Regions from separate parts of the Caballeronia sp. A2-2 genome, predicted to be linked through region 1. Evidence: predicted binding sites of a transcription regulator. Region 1 holds the regulator's gene; the other holds the start of a gene.
What was found. Region 1 encodes FliA, which starts transcription of late flagellar genes. Its sites were predicted from a motif close to CTAAAGTTTNNNNNNNNNNNGCCGNTA; they were not measured.
Positions count from the first base shown of each region.

Region 1 (7,868 bases):
GACCGCTTCGGTGAGCATATCCTCCGGCAGCGCCAACACGACCGGCCCCGGTCGGCCCGACGTCGCCACATGAAACGCGTGACTCATGTATTCGGGCACGCGTCGCGGATCGTCGATCTGCGCGACCCACTTCGCCATCTGCCCGAACATGCGGCGATAGTCGATCTCCTGAAACGCTTCCCGATCCATATGGTCGCGGGCGCATTGACCGATCAGCAGGATCATCGGCGTGGAGTCCTGAAAAGCCGTGTGCACGCCGATGGAGGCATGCGTCGCGCCCGGCCCGCGCGTAACGATGGCGACGCCCGGCCGCCCCGTCAGCTTGCCGACGGCTTCGGCCATGTTCGCCGCGCCCGCTTCGTGGCGGCAGACGATCGTCTGAATCTGGCAGGTTTCGTCGTGCAGGGAATCGAGCACCGCGAGAAAGCTCTCGCCGGGCACGCAGAACACGCGTTCGACACCGTGATGAACGAGCGCATCGACGACGAGACGCGCGCCGGTGGTCTGGCATTCGGAACTGGACGGGGCAGCGGAAGGAACAGCGGACGCCATGCAGGAAGTCTCCATTAAGTACGCCGGAAGTCCTCAACTTTACGCTTTAGGTCCCGTCCCGCGCACGCGCGAAGTTCGGAATCTTTTGCCGCTTGCTCTCAAGTTTTGGGGGTTCACGCCGCCCGCCGCCGTTTCTTCGGTTTCCATCGAGCGAAATACCCCGTTTTCCCACCCCTTATCCGCCGATAGTCGCCTTCCGTTGTTCGCAATAATGCTTTCACTGACAAGCGGCTGACGAAATGAAGCAAGCGTTACCCGCCATGCAACGAACGCAGTATTTCCTCATCGGGGGCTAGTTTGAACATTCGTAAATTCATCGGCGCGAACAGCCGTGACGCACTGCGCCAGGTTCGTGAAGCGCTCGGCCCCGATGCCGCGGTGCTGTCGAATCGCACGATGGATGATGGCTCGGTCGAAATCGTCGCGGTCGCGGAAAGCGATCTGGCCACGATCTCGCCCGCGCCGATGACGACGATCGAGCCGCCCGCCGTGTTCGCCAGCGCCACGCCGCGCGCCGCGCTCGCTCAGGCCGCCGCCGCAGCCGCCGCGAAGCACGCGGTCAACGCCAACGCGAACCCCTACGCCAGCGGCGATGTGTTCTCCTCCGTGTTCGGCGCGAACAACGACGCCAAGGAAGCACCGAGCGACGAATCGCGCACGATGGCCGATACCAACCCGTGGCTGATCGAGCACGCGAAGCGCATCGCGCAGCAGGCTGCAGCTTCGACGCCGACGACGCGCCCGCTTTCGCCGTCCGCCGCCATCGCGCGCGGCATGGGCGCGCCGGTGCCGGCCAAGCCCGCCGAACTACCGCTGCCGCCCGTTCCCGCCGCCGAGAAGGAAGCCGCGCCGGAAGCGCCGCGCGCTCAGACGCCGGTGCAGAACAAGCCCGCTGCATCGCAGAAAGTCGATACGCCGGAATGGGCGCGCGAGGCCGCGCAAGTCGCCGCCCGCCGCGCCGCGCAAAAGATCAACGCCGAAAGCCAAGCGCCGAAGGAAGCGCAAGGCCAGTTCGACGGCCTGCCCGCGAACGCCGCCGCCGCCGTCACGGATGCCATCCGCACACGCATGGAACAGCTCGTCAACGAAACGGTGATGAACGAGTTGTCCTCGATGCGCGGCATGATGGAAGAGCACTTCGCCGGTCTGATGTGGGGCGACCGCCAGCGCCGCAGCCCGCTGAACGGCGCGGTCACCAAGCGCCTGTTCGCCTCCGGTTTTTCTGCGCAGATGGTGCGCATGATCGTCGACAACATGCCGGAGATGGCGAACTTCGAAGCGGCGTTCGAGTGGGTGCAGCAAGTCATCGAATCGAATCTGCCGGTGATGGACAGCGAAGACGCGCTGATGGAACGCGGCGGCGTGTTCGCGCTGATGGGCCCGACGGGCGTCGGCAAGACCACGACCACGGCCAAGCTCGCCGCGCGCTGCGTGATGCGCTTCGGCGCCAGCAAGGTCGCGCTGCTCACGACGGACAGCTACCGGATCGGCGCGCACGAACAACTGCGCATCTTCGGCAAGATTCTCGGCGTGTCGTGCCATGCGGTGAAGGACGGCGCGGACCTGCAACTCGCGCTCTCCGAGCTTCGCAACAAACATATCGTGCTGATCGACACCATCGGCATGAGCCAGCGCGACCGCATGGTCGCCGACCAGATCGCCATGCTGTGCGGCGCGGGTCAGCCGGTGCAACGCATCCTGCTGCTCAACGCGACGAGCCACGGCGACACGCTCAACGAAGTGGTGCAGGCGTATCAAAGCACCGCCGACCAGCCGCCGCTCGCGGGCTGCATCCTCACCAAGCTGGATGAAGCGACCAACCTGGGCGGCGTGCTCGATACGGTCATCCGCTACAAGATGCCGGTGCATTACGTTTCGACCGGACAGAAAGTGCCCGAGAACCTCTACGTCGCCACGCGTCGCTTCCTCATCAAGAGCGCGTTCTGCATTCCGCGCGACGGTTCGCCCTTCGTGCCGCACGACGAAGAAGTCCCGGCGCTCCTCTCCGCGCTTTCCGCGCGCGCCACGACCGAACTGTATGGAGTGCACTTTGGATAAGTTCGTTCTCGACCAGGCGGAAGGGCTGAGAAGGTTGTTGACGCGTTCGGGTTCGCGCGTCGTGGCGGTGGTCGGTGGCCCGTCGGGCATCGGCTGCACATCGACGGTGGTGAATCTCGGCGCCGCGCTCGCCGCGCATGGCAAGGATGTGCTCGTGATCGACGAGCGGCAGGTTCCCGGCTCGGTGAGCGAATTGTCGGGCGTGCCCACCACGGGTGCGTTCGCGGCGGTGATGTCGGGCCGTCGCACGGTGACGGAAGCGCTCACGCGCACGCCGCTGGGTTTCTCGCTGATTTCGGCGCCGCGCGATGAGCGCATCAGCCACGACGCCGCGCAATGCCGCGCGCTGCTCGACGGCCCCGCCGACATCGTGCTGATCGATGCGCAACTCGATCGCAGCGGCGCGCTCTCGTCGCTGGCGGCGCAGGCGCATGACTATCTGATGGTGACGCGGGTGGCCGCGTCGGCGATCACCGAGGCGTATGCGTGCATGAAGCGCATGCACTACGCCCACGCGATCGGCCAGTTCCGCGTGCTCATCAATCACGTGCAGAACGAAGCCGACGCAGCGGTCGCGTTCGAGAATTTGTCGGGCGTCGCAAGCCGGTATCTGGCTGTGTCGCTCGTGCAGGCAGGGTATGTGTCCGAGGATGCGCGCGTCACTCGGGCAAAGGAACTCTCGCGCTGCGCGGTGGAAGCGTTCCCGGCCACGGCCGCGGCGCGTGACTATCGCCGGATCGCGGCAGAGCTTCTGTTCTGGCCGATGCATCCCGCGCAATATGTGCGCGCCGCATCGCTCGGCCAGCAAGACGCGCGTACTTCGTTTGGCGACACTGACCAAGGCGGAACGGGGGCGGCGCATCGCGTGGATGCGCTTTCCGATCATGCAATGAGCAGCACGGCGTCGATGTGACTAAGTTAAGGTGATCAGGATGTATAACGCCAAAGGTAAGCTCTCACAGAACGATGTGCTCACGAAGTACGCACCGCTCGTTCGACGTCTGGGACTTCAGCTCGTTGCCAAGATGCCGGCGAGCGTCGATCTGGACGATTTGATTCAGGCAGGCATGATCGGCCTCATGGATGCGGCAAGCCGCTACAAGGAAGATCAGGGCGCGCAATTCGAAACGTACGCGAGCCAGCGCATTCGCGGCGCGATGCTCGACGAACTCCGCGCCAACGACTGGCTCCCGCGCAGCATGCGCAAGACCTCGCGCGAAGTGGAATCCGCTGTGCACAAGGTCGAGCAGAACCTCGGCCGCTCCGCCAGCGAAACCGAAATCGCCGAACACATGAACCTGCCGCTCGACGAATATCAGTCGATGCTTCAGGACTTGCACGGCAGCCAGTTGATCTACTACGAAGACTTCGATCGTTCCGCGGACGACGAGCCGTTCCTCGACCGTTATTGCGTCGATCGTTCGGACCCGCTCTCGGCGCTGCTTGACGATAGTCTGCGCGGTGCGCTGATCGAGGCCATCGACAAGCTGCCCGAGCGCGAAAAGCTGCTGATGAGCCTGTATTACGAGAAGGGTTTGAATCTGCGCGAAATCGGCGCGGTGATGGAAGTGAGCGAATCGCGCGTGTGCCAGTTGCATAGCCAGGCGGTGGCGCGGTTGCGCTCGAAGCTGCGCGAACAGTCGTGGACCAGCGCGGAAGTTTGAGCTTGCTGGTGACGCGGATGTCCTGAACGGGCATCCGCGTTTTTTCATGCCGTTTCGAAGTCGCGCGTTTCGGCGAAGACCGTCTTGCCTTCGCCGAGGCTCTTGGCGCGATACATCGCGCGGTCGGCGGCGCGCAGCACCGCGCTCATGTCGGCTTCGCGCACGTTCGCGGCGCTCGCCAGCAGACACGCGCCGATGCTCGCCGATACCGACACCGGCCGCTCCTGCACGGTCGTGATCGTGGCGAGCGACGAATGCACGGCATCGGCGACGGCGAGCACGGCGCTTCGATCACGCACATTGCGCGCGAGCACGACGAATTCATCGCCGCCGAGGCGCGCGATGGTGTCCGTGTGGCGCATGCCGCGCCCGAGCGAATGCGCGAACGACTGCAACAGCATGTCGCCGACGGCGTGACCGTAGGTGTCGTTCACTTCCTTGAAACCGTCGAGGTCGATCAGCAGCAGCGCGGAGGCATCGCTTGAAGTGGAATCGTCGGCTTTCATCGACGTATTGACGATGCGTTCCAGCGCGTAGCGGTTGCAGAGTCCTGTGAGCGGGTCCGTCGATGCCTGCCGCGCGAGATCGCGATTGGCGTTGCCCAGCCGATCGACCAGCACGCTCAGATACACCGACGCACCGAGCACACTGAGCGCAAGCCCGATGGCCGCAGGCCGGTTCGCGCTCCACCACGGCTGCCACATCGCGAGTAGGGCGACGACGATCAGCGCCGTCGCGCAGGACACGAACAGCGTGCGCTTGCCGTAACGGCATCCCGCGCCGATGAGAAACCAGAACACGACCCAGAGCAAGGGCAACGCGACCGCGCCGCCGACGCCGAGCAACATGCCGAGCAAGGCCTGATCCGCGACGGTCGTGATGAGAAGCCGCACGCGCGACGGCGTATTCATGCGGCTCACGATAAGCAAGGTCAGCGCGCCATAACACACATAAAGCGCGATCAGCCGCGTCACCAGCGATGCATCGTGCGACGGCACGCGCCACGCGAAAATCCAGTACGCCACCAGCACCGCCGCGCCCATGCCGACCCGCAACGTGGCCTGCTCGCGTTCCGGGTTGCGGGGTTCGCTCCATGTGAACCCATGCGGCCGGCGAGCCGCGTGATGCGCCTGCTCCATTCTCGATCCCCTGCGTACTGATTTTTTTCGTTGGCCCCGTCGCGCGGCTTGTCTCGTATTTTGCTACTTTTTGCGATAAACCTGTGTTTCGGGTTAGAACGTAAGTCTTGGTTAACGGCGGTCTTTCTCGCAAACTCAAGGGTCGGTGAAATGGTTGATGGACGGCATCTTCTTGCCGGTGAATGGCTGGCGGTGTGCAATGGCGACGACGTGCCGCCGGGCGATGCGCGCGCGTTCATCGTCGGCGATGAGCGGATCGTCGTGTGGCGCGACAGTCTCGGCGCGGCGCATGTCTGGCGCGATTACTGTCCGCATCGCGGAGCGCAGTTGTCGCTTGGCGCGGTGCGCGGCGATCGGATCGTGTGTCCGTATCACGGCTGGCGGTATGACATCGAAGGGCAATGCCTGCATATTCCTTCCAATCCGTCGCTGCGTCCGCCGAAGCGCGCGTGCGCGACGACCTTCGTCAGCGAGGAAAAATACGGTGTTGTGTGGATGTGTTTCGGCGAACCGGCGTATCCGCTCGATTTCTTTCCGGAGGCTTCCATCGCGGGCGGACGGCGTATCAATCTTGCGCCGCAGACGGTGAAGTCATCGGCGCCGCGCGTCGTCGAAAACTTTCTGGACATGGCGCATTTTTCGTTCGTGCATGCGGGGATTTTGGGTGTCGGCGAGCATGCCGAGGTGCCGGATTACGAGGTTGTGCGTATCGAGGGCGGCGGTTTGGAAGCGAGGCAATGCCGCTTCTGGCAACCGGCCGGGATTCCCGGGCAAGAGGGCGCGATGTTCGACTATGTGTATCGCGTGAAGCGGCCGCTGATCGCGAGTCTGACGAAGATGGCGTCGGGTGGACAGGGCGCGCTGCATATCATGCTTGCCGTCTCGCCCGTGACGCAGACGGAGACGCGCGCGTGGCTGGTGTCCATCCACGAAGACGATTCGACGCATTCGGATCAGGCGCTTTACGACTTCAACATGGAGATTCTGTTGCAGGACACGCCGGTGGTGGAATCGCAATGGCCGAAGTGCTTGCCGCTTGAGCTGGATGCGGAGTTGCATCAGAAGTGCGATCGGATGGCGGTGGGGTATAGAAGGTGGTTGGGGGAGATGGGGTTTGGGTGGGGCGTGGTGGTCGGTCGGCAGGGAGGCTGACCTCGCTTGGGCCGCCCGTTATTGAAGCAGTGCGCTGCTCGTGCTCGCCGTCGACAGAGAGGAATCGACGCTGGCCAACATTACGTTAGCCAAATCGAGTCTCGCGCGCCTTTCAGGTTGCGGACAGGTCGAACGCAGTCCGTCGATGTGTTCGTTCAATCCGTCGGGTATCGGCTGCCACATCGGGTCGAGGATGAAGTCGATGCCCTCGCGACGCGCGAGCTTGGCGGCGGGAACGAAGTCAGCGTCTCCCGCCATCAATACGATTTGCCTGACTTGCTTTTTATAAGCAAGCGACGCGATATCGAGCCCGGCCCGCATATCCACGCCCTTTTGGCGAACGTCCAGCATGACGTCTTGCTCGGTCAGTTCTTCGAACTTTTTACGGCCTTTGAGCATTTCGGCTATCACTGCGGGTTTGATGGTCCAGCCGGAGTCTCCCGCCAAATGCCCAAGGCGAAGCGCGAGCTTGCGCTTCTTTTTGAGTAGCTCGTGAAGTTCGAGACCAAATACGGCTTCCGCTGATTTAGAAAAATCGACCGCCTTTTTGCTGATCGGATTGTGGTGCTTCTTTTCCGCAGGCGGGCAGTCATAAAAGAAGATCCGATAAAGCTCTCGCTTTGACTGAGACCGAGTTTCGTGTAAATGCGCCATTGCCCATCTGAAGGCCTGTTCAGCGGCGCGCCCTGCTTCGTGAGCGTTGTGAGGCTCGATATGACGAAATCGCTTGATGAAGTACGCACCATCGATCAACACGGCAGTCGGCAAAGCGAATCTCCGGAAACAAAATGCCCCTGGGTTCGGCCTGTCCTGGATGAGTGGACGGCTTACTGCCAAGGGCGGGATGCGAAGAATTCTAGCCGAATCGACGTCTGCGTCAATACACGGAATTTCTGAACTTTTTATGGCGCGCCCGGCTGGGATCGAACCAGCAACCCCTGCCTTCGGAGGGCAGTACTCTATCCATTGAGCTACGGGCGCATCGGAGAAGGACTTTGGCGAAGGGAGCGCTGAAAGGCGCCTGCCAGTCCCATGCGAATCCGGGAGGATACCTGCTTTCCGTGAATTCGTCCATCGCACGGGCTTGGGCGACGGTCATCGGCAGCACTACGTAAGCTCACACGATTCGGGTAAACGCCCGTCACGTCGCATCGGGCGCGCCATGCCGTGGGTTAAACGTTCCGTCTATAATCGACCGTGCCTCAAAGGCGCGCAACACGCGCCATGCATAAGCTGTCACGCTGTCACTGAACCGACTCACATTAAAAACGGGAGACGAGACAAGCATGAGCGAAGCACCCCA
Region 1 is NZ_CM172587.1:327,511-335,378, reverse strand. Features, by position in the region: gene ACZCWR_RS01695 (thiamine pyrophosphate-binding protein) at 1-552, opposite strand, end outside; gene flhF (flagellar biosynthesis GTPase FlhF) at 850-2,610, shown strand; gene ACZCWR_RS01685 (MinD/ParA family ATP-binding protein) at 2,603-3,523, shown strand; gene ACZCWR_RS01680 (RNA polymerase sigma factor FliA) at 3,543-4,274, shown strand; gene ACZCWR_RS01675 (diguanylate cyclase domain-containing protein) at 4,319-5,413, opposite strand; gene ACZCWR_RS01670 (Rieske 2Fe-2S domain-containing protein) at 5,564-6,565, shown strand; gene ACZCWR_RS01665 (NYN domain-containing protein) at 6,584-7,333, opposite strand; tRNA gene ACZCWR_RS01660 (tRNA-Arg) at 7,471-7,546, opposite strand; gene ACZCWR_RS01655 (c-type cytochrome) at 7,852-7,868, shown strand, end outside.

Region 2 (7,868 bases), on a different replicon from region 1:
TCCCCGGAGATTAGGCCGTAAACAGCGGTAACCGGGGGAACATCATGCAACGCTTTTCGTCTTACGCCGCAATCGTTTGCGCGCTGCTCGCGACGCTAGGTGCCGCGCTGTGCTTCTTCGCGCTGCCACTCGCGCACTCGCTCGGAAACGTGCTTGATACGTTTGGCATGCCGGTCTGGCTGTTCGAGTTCTGGCTGGTTTTCGTGGCAGTCGGTCTGGCCGCCATCGTGGCGATATGGCGCGCGGTCGAAGCAACGCGCTGGTAGTCGGTAACAAGCTCTTAGGAAGCAACACCCGTCAGCATGGGAATGGCGGTCAGAGCCATCAGCACGGCGGTCGGCGCGTGAATGCCGAGCGCGCTCCGGGTCGAGCCTTTCGCGGCAAGAATGAGCAGCATGTCGCCAACGGGAACGACCGTTTCCACGAGCAGAATCACACCGAGTCCGCGCGTGGCGCCCCACGCCATGAACGCGAGCACCAGCAATCCCGACGCAATATCGCGCACGCCCTTCAGACGAAGCCACCACGCAATGTTCGCCCCTTCCTCGGGAAGCGGCAGACCAAAATTTCGCGTCGCGGCGAGCGGGTTCAGCAGATACCAAACACCGATGGCGATGATCGCCAGCGCCAGCAACAACGCCATTCCGTTTGTCAGCCAATGCATGGAACGCTCCGCAAATCGTATCGGCACAATATAATCTAGCATTGCTAGATTAACAAGCTTCGATACCATGGCCGAATCAAATCGGAGCACGCAAATTGAGCATTGCTGAACGGAAAGGCAGACATCGGGCGGAGCGCGAGGCGCGGATCATTGGCGCGGCGCGGGAGATTGCGGAACGCGAGGGCTGGAACGCGGTGACCATCCGCCGGCTGGCCGATGAGATCGAGCACAGTCAACCGGTCCTCTACTCGCATTTCGATGACCGAAATGCAATCGTCGAGGCGGTTGCGGTCGAAGGCTTCCGGGAAATTACTGCGGTGCTTCGAAAGGCTGCGTCTGCGTCAAAGGAAAAAAGAAAGGTCGTCGAGCATGTCGCCCGGGCGTATGTGGACTTTGCGCTGAGCCGCCCCGCGCTCTACGAAGCAATGTTCGTCCTCCCGACCAATCTCCGCTTCGCCGATGCCGAAACCCGGCCGGAACTGCGTGCCGCTTTCGAATCGCTTGCGGCGGTCATCGCGCCCTTCTGCGTCGATGTGGATGTCGCGACCGAAGCGTTCTGGGCCGCCCTTCACGGGCTAGTCGAACTCGAACGCTCGGGCCGGATTCCGCCCGATGCGCGCGCTGAACGCATCACGATGGTCGTTCGCGCGCTGCTGCTTTCGGGAAAGACGCCATGAGCGCCTTTGAAAGTCAGACGCCCTTCGATTGCAGCAAGTCGCGCGCGTGGCCCAACACGCCATCGGCAATCTTGCCCGAATCGATCTTATAGCTGCCATCGCGAAGCGCCGCCTTGATCGATTCGACCTTGGCCGTGTCGATATCCGAGCCGGCCGCGGCTTGCAACGCCGACACCGACGACAGATTCACTTTCGAACTGCTTGCGCTCGCGCCGCTCGTTTGCTGCACGCTGCCGACGGCGCCCGCTGCATCGCTTTTCTTCACGCGCAGGGAGTCGCTTTGGAGTGCTGCGAGTGCGTTGCTGTTGCCCGATTCGATCTTCATGATATCCGTTCCTCACTTGTTAAGTTCTTTAACGGTGCGAGGTTTGAAGTCTTTACCAACCCCGGACGCGCGCAACCGGTCTTCATCCACCTCGAATCGCTCAAACCCTTGACAGGCCGGCCTTCCAGCCAATTGAAACAAATTGCAACAAAGTGTTAGCAAGCGCACATTGAGGGTTTCCAGGCCGCTTTGAAAGGCGAACTTAAACGCACTGTCGGCCTTCTGATTTCTGCATTCAACACCCGCACAACTCATATAAATAAACCGTGGAGCCGTCCTTCTCGTTTCCCTATAATCGACTCGAATTACTTCCCTCGACGAGGACACCGTGAGACTGGTCTGGTTGATTGTCGTGTTGACCGCGGTGTGTGGCGTGGCGTTGGTGAACGTGTTCAACCACGCCATGAGTTCGGTCAATTGCAATTCGGGCGATGCAGCGGTTTGCCTCGAATCGCTTTTCTTTCTCGAAGGCTGACAGCCTGTCTTGATGTGCACATGACGCAAAACACCGGCCCCAACCGGCTCACCGAACAATTCAGATTTCTCATCGAGCTGGACAAGCTCAAGTCCGTTCTCCGGCAATCTCCGCTCATCGATCGAAGCCGCAAGGAAAATTCGGCGGAGCATTCGTGGCATCTGGCGATGTTCGCGCTGGTGCTTTCCGATCACGCCGGCGATATCGACGCCGTTCACGCCATCAAGCTGCTCCTCGTTCACGATATCGTCGAGATCGACGCGGGCGATCATCCTATGCACGCGCCGGGCGCGGATGTTGTGCTCATCGAGGCTTCTGAGCATCGGGCGGCGGAACGGATCTTTGGTTTGCTGCCGGATGATCAGTTTGGCGAACTTCGCGCGTTGTGGGGAGAGTTCGAGGCCGCTGAAACGCCTGAGGCCATTTTTGCGAAGGCGCTTGATCGGTTGCAACCGTTGCTTATTAATACGCTGACTGGGGGCGGAACGTGGACGGAGAACGGCATTACCGAGCAACAGGTCGTGGAGCGTTATGGGCCTGTGATCGAGCGCGGCTCGCCGGTGTTGTGGGAGGAGGCGCGTAGGCTCGTTCGGGTGCATTTCTTGAGCAAAGATAAGCGCTAGGCTTTAGATAGCAATACTCGAACTGATAGTCGGTGTTTGTTTTTGTTGTTCTGTCTGTCTGTTGTGCAAGGGGCTTCTCTTGTATGTGCTGTTTATTCAGTAGCCGCCTCCCCGGCGGGGGGGTAACTTTCTTTGCTGCTGCAAAGAAAGTCACCAAAGAAAGCAGCTTTTTACCCCATGCACGCTGGCTGGAGAGTGTTGGTCTGGATTAACCGATGCAGTGGCCGCAATAGGACTTTCCACGCATAACTTGCCGCTTAGGCAACCTAGCGATTTCGTGCTCGAATCCTTGAGTCTTAGTGGATCGCACTCATGCTTTCGGCCATGCGCTGCGCGCGCCGAGAACGTAAGAACGGAATCCCGCAGCGTATGAGCGCCCAGTCACATCACACCGCATCGCACCTCTCCCATTGGGCCCTACCTTGGTAAGCGCTTCTCGGCAAAGCGTGCACACCAACGCGCGTCACCTTTTAGTCGGAGCACTAACCAAGGTAGGGCCGAATAGCAATCTTGCGGGGAAGTGTGATGTGGCTGGGCGCTGATAGGCTGCGGGATTCCGTTCTAAAGCTCTCGGCGCGCGAAGCGCATGGCCGAAAGAATGAGCGCGGTCCACTTAGACTAGAGAGTTAGAGCGCGTAATCGCTAGGTTGCCTAAGCGGCTCTATACGTGGAAGGTCCTATTGCGGCCACTGCATCGTTAATCCAGACCACCCTCTCCCGCCATCGTGCATGGGGGTAAAAGCGGCTTTCTTTGGTGACTTTCTTTGCAGCAGCAAAGAAAGTCACCCCCCCGCCGGGGAGGCGGCTACTGCAATAAAGACACAAACAGAAGAAACCCCTTACACGACACACAGACACCAACCCTATCCCCCCCGCGCCGCCAGAACAAAACTCCGCACCTTCCCCTCATCCACAGGATTCCACCACACCCCGCCCACCTTCAACGAACTCGCGACAATCACCGCATCCACGACAGAAAGAATGGAAGCGATATTGGCCTCCGTGCACCCGCTGCCGACCAAAAGCGGAAGCCGCGTCGCCGCGCGAATCTGCCTCAGGTAATCGAGGCTCGCGGCATCGCCGGTACGCTGACCGGTGGCAATAATCGCATCGGCATCGAAAAACTCGACATCACGCACGAGTTCTTCCAGCGCACGATCCGCCACGATGGCATGCGCGCCGTGCTTGACGTGCGCATCGGCGAATACGCGGATGCCTTCCGCCCGCAAGCGCGCCCGGTAGCGCAACGCCCGCGCCGCCTCGCCTTCGATAATGCCCTCGTTCGCCACATAAGCGTTCGCCCACTGATTGACGCGCACGAACGCCGCGTTGCTCGCCGCCGCAATGGCAAGCGCCGGCACGGATGCATTGGCCAGCACGTTGATCCCGATCGGCAAGCCCGTTTCACGCGCGATCCGGTCCGCCGTCACCGCCATGAACGCCGATGTTTCCGGGCCGATATCGTCCGGTTTGGCGAACGGCACATCGCCGTGATTCTCGACGATGAGACCATCCACGCCGCCTTGCGCATACGCACGGGCATCGGCCAAAGCGGTTTCGTACAGCGCCTCGCTCGTGCGTCCGTCGAAACGCGGCGCACCGGGAAACGCCGGGCAATGGACCACGCCGATCACCACGCCGTTCGCGCGGCCGAAAATCTGCGCGATGCTATCGGTGCGTCCGCGTCCTACTTCGTTTGCATTACTCATGAGCGTCCTGTCGATGATTGAAGCGCGCGAGTTCGCCCATGCGCGCGCGATCCGGAAAACTCGCCTGCGTGCCGCGACGGCTGACGACGAACGCGGCCACGTCCATCGCGCGAGGCAGGATGTCGCGCAGCGCGAAACCTCGTGCAAGGCCAGCGGCGAGCGTGCCGCATAACGCGTCGCCCGCGCCGACTGTATCCGTTGCTTTCGCGGGAGATGCGGGTACGTGTTCGATACGCCCATCGCCACCGCACCAGACCACGCCGCACGCGCCGAGCGTGACCAGCACATCCTTTGCGCCTTCGGCATGCAGAAAAAGCGCGGCGCGATGCGCATCGGTTTCGCCGGACAGCATCGCCGCTTCCACGCTATTGACCACGAGCACGTCCACATCGGGCAGCATCGCGCCGATGTCGAACTGCACCGGCCCGGGGTTCAGCATCGTATGCCGTCCGCCGATACGCGCCGCGCGCAACAGCGATGCGGTCACGTCGCGCGACAGATTGCCCTGCAACACGCACCAGTCGCCGTCGAGCATCGCGGCATCGGGCGCATACGCGTTCGCGGCTTCGTTGCGCGTGACGATGGTGTTTTCGCCGTTGGCATCGACGGTGACGATGGACAGATCCGTCGCGCAATCGAGCCGCGTGATGTGGCGCGTGTCGATGCCTTCCGCATCGAGCATGGCGACGATGCGCGCGCCATCCGCATCGCGGCCAACCGCTGCAAGCAAACTCACTTCCGCGCCCGCACGCCTTGCGATCACCGCCTGATTCGCGCCCTTGCCGCCAAAATCCAGCATGCTGCCAAGCGCAAGCGATGTCTCACCCGGCTTCGGCAACGAAGCCACGTGCAGCGTCAGATCGATGGCCGCGTTGCCGATCACGCACACGCGCGCGCCGCCGCTCACGACTGCATCACTCCGTCAGCCAGTCGAGGCATTGACGCCAAAGCCGCGCATAGCCATCCCACGCGGAAAACTCGGGCGGCAACCAATGCACGGACATATCGCTCGTCCACGCGAGGGTGCGGCCTGCGCCATACTGTCCCGCCACCAGCAACGGATGACCGGATTCCGGCACCGTTGCAATCAACGTCGCATCCGGCTTCACTTCGACTTCGTTGTACCCAAGCAGATGCGGCCACTGCGCGCCCAAGCCCGCCACCACCGGATGCTCCGCCACGACTTGCGGCGTGAATCCTTCGGGCACTTCCACGCGGTCGTCCCAGGCGAGACATCGCACCGGCAAGACTTCCTCGACCGGCGTATTGCGAAACCGTGCGCTGCCGTTGATGCCCTGAAAGCTCAGATAGCCGCCGATCATCATCAGCCCGCCGCCCGCTTCAACGTATTCGCGCAGCAGTTTGAGCCGGTTCGGCGTGCGCTTGCTGTGAACCCATGTGTCGGGATGCAGCAGCAACGTGTTCGCGCCAATGTCCGACAGAATGATCGCGTCGTATTCCTTGAGCCCTTCGAGCGTCGTCGGAAACTGTGTCTGTGCATCGTGACTCGGCATATGCGTGATCGCGTACTCCGCAGAGTCCTTGAACAGCGCGAGAAACTGTTCCGAACCCGTGTGATACGTCACCGATGCGAACAGGTCGAAACCCTTCACATGCGTCGCCGTGCTGGTCCACGATTCTCCGGCGAGCAGGACTTTCTTCGTCATTCAGATTCTCCGATTCTCCGTTTGCTTACGCCGGATGCCGCCGCGAAAACACGCGAACGGGATTGGTCACGAGCAGGGTTTCGATCTGCGCGTTCGTCACGCCATGACGCCTCAACCGCGGCACGAAATGTTCGAGGATGTAGCCATAGCCGAACCCGCCGTAACGCGTGAGCATCATCTTGAGGAACACGTCCTGCGAGAGCAGCAGATTGCCGATGAACCCCGCGTCGATCAGCCCGCGAATGGCGCGCGCGTTTTCTTCGTCGGAAGGCGATTGCGCGTCTTCGTCCGCGTAGTAATAGTCCATGCCGATCATGTCGTATTCGAGCCACGCGCCGCGTTGGGCAATCGAATGCTGATACTCGATGTCCGCATGGCTCGGATTCATGTGACACAGCACCGTATGCGCGAGGTCCGCGCCTTCATGCTCGACGATATCCAGCACACGATGCCCATGCCGCACCCATCCCGGCAGATGCACCGAAAGCGGCACGCGCGTGGCCGCGCTCGCACGCGCCGCCGCGCGTAGCGACTTTTCTTCCGCCGCCGTGAACGCCGCCGAGACGCCGATCTCGCCGATCAGTCCCGCGATCACATCGGGTTTGCGTTGCGCGCCGCCGACATCGAAGATCATCTGTTCGGCGAGTTCGTCGATGGACCGCTCGCGCACGTAAGCAGGATGCGAAGGCTCCAGATAAAACCCCGTCGACATGACGATATTCAGCCCCGTGCGCCGCGAGATACGCTGCAACGCGAGCGGATCGCGACCGATGCCGAGATTGGTCGGATCGACCACCGTCTGGCCGCCTAAGTCGCGAAACTTCATCAGTTCTTCGGCGGCGGCATCGACATCGAAAAGCTGGCAGTTGTCGCGGTTCATCAGCGGATTCATGCGCAGCGCGCCCAGAATGCCGACATGCACTTTCTGCTCGCCGATATGGCGCTCGCCGCAGCACGCGGGCGCGACCCACTTGCCGGAGGCATCGACCAGAATGTGTTCGTGCATCAGCGTGATGCCCATTTGCTCGACCGGCAGCGGGCCGAGCACGGTCATCACGTGACCGCTTTCGACGCCGATAGGCAGCGTCTCCGGATGTCCGAATACGGGTTTCGTCGATGTCATGCTTCAGCCCTTCTTGCCGCGCCGCGTGGAGAAGATGCGCGTGTTCAGCCAGATCGCGAACAGCATGATGGCCCCTTGAATGATCTGCGTATAAAACGGCGAGACGTGAACGAGGATCAGCCCGTTGCCGAGCACCGCGATGGTCAACGCGCCGAGCAAGGTGCCGAGAATCGTCCCGCGCCCGCCGAACAAATTCGTGCTGCCGAGCACGACCGCCGCGATCACCGCGAGTTCGAACCCCACGCCCTGATTCGACGATCCGCTGCCCAGCCGCGCCGTGGTAATGAGCCCCGCCAGCCCCGCCGCGATCCCGCTCAACACATAGACTTTGATGATGACGCCACGCGTATTCACGCCCGCGCGCCGCACGCCTTCCGCATTCGTCCCGATGCCGATGATGTAGCGCCCGAAGCGCGTATGCCGCAACACGACCCATCCGCCGAACATCACGGCCACCGCGATGACAGCAGGCAGCGGCAAGCCGAGAAACCACTCGCGGCCGAGCGCGACGAACCAGCCGTTACCATCGACGGGCACGGAATAACCTTGCGTGATGAGCAACGCCGCGCCGCGCACGATCGACAGCGTGCCGAGCGTGACGATAA
Region 2 is NZ_JBVFIR010000004.1:336,180-344,047, forward strand. Features, by position in the region: gene ACZCWR_RS32505 (hypothetical protein) at 45-266, shown strand; gene ACZCWR_RS32510 (DUF4267 domain-containing protein) at 281-664, opposite strand; gene ACZCWR_RS32515 (TetR/AcrR family transcriptional regulator) at 760-1,341, shown strand; gene flgM (flagellar biosynthesis anti-sigma factor FlgM) at 1,355-1,666, opposite strand; gene ACZCWR_RS32525 (HD domain-containing protein) at 2,162-2,764, shown strand; gene ACZCWR_RS32530 (BtpA/SgcQ family protein) at 3,628-4,473, opposite strand; gene ACZCWR_RS32535 (ribokinase) at 4,466-5,380, opposite strand; gene ACZCWR_RS32540 (glutamine amidotransferase) at 5,388-6,140, opposite strand; gene ACZCWR_RS32545 (phosphotriesterase family protein) at 6,166-7,263, opposite strand; gene ACZCWR_RS32550 (ABC transporter permease) at 7,267-7,868, opposite strand, start outside.
Region 2: flgM (flagellar biosynthesis anti-sigma factor FlgM) is a predicted target of FliA. The motif match lies at 1,696-1,722, and genes of this name have one in related genera.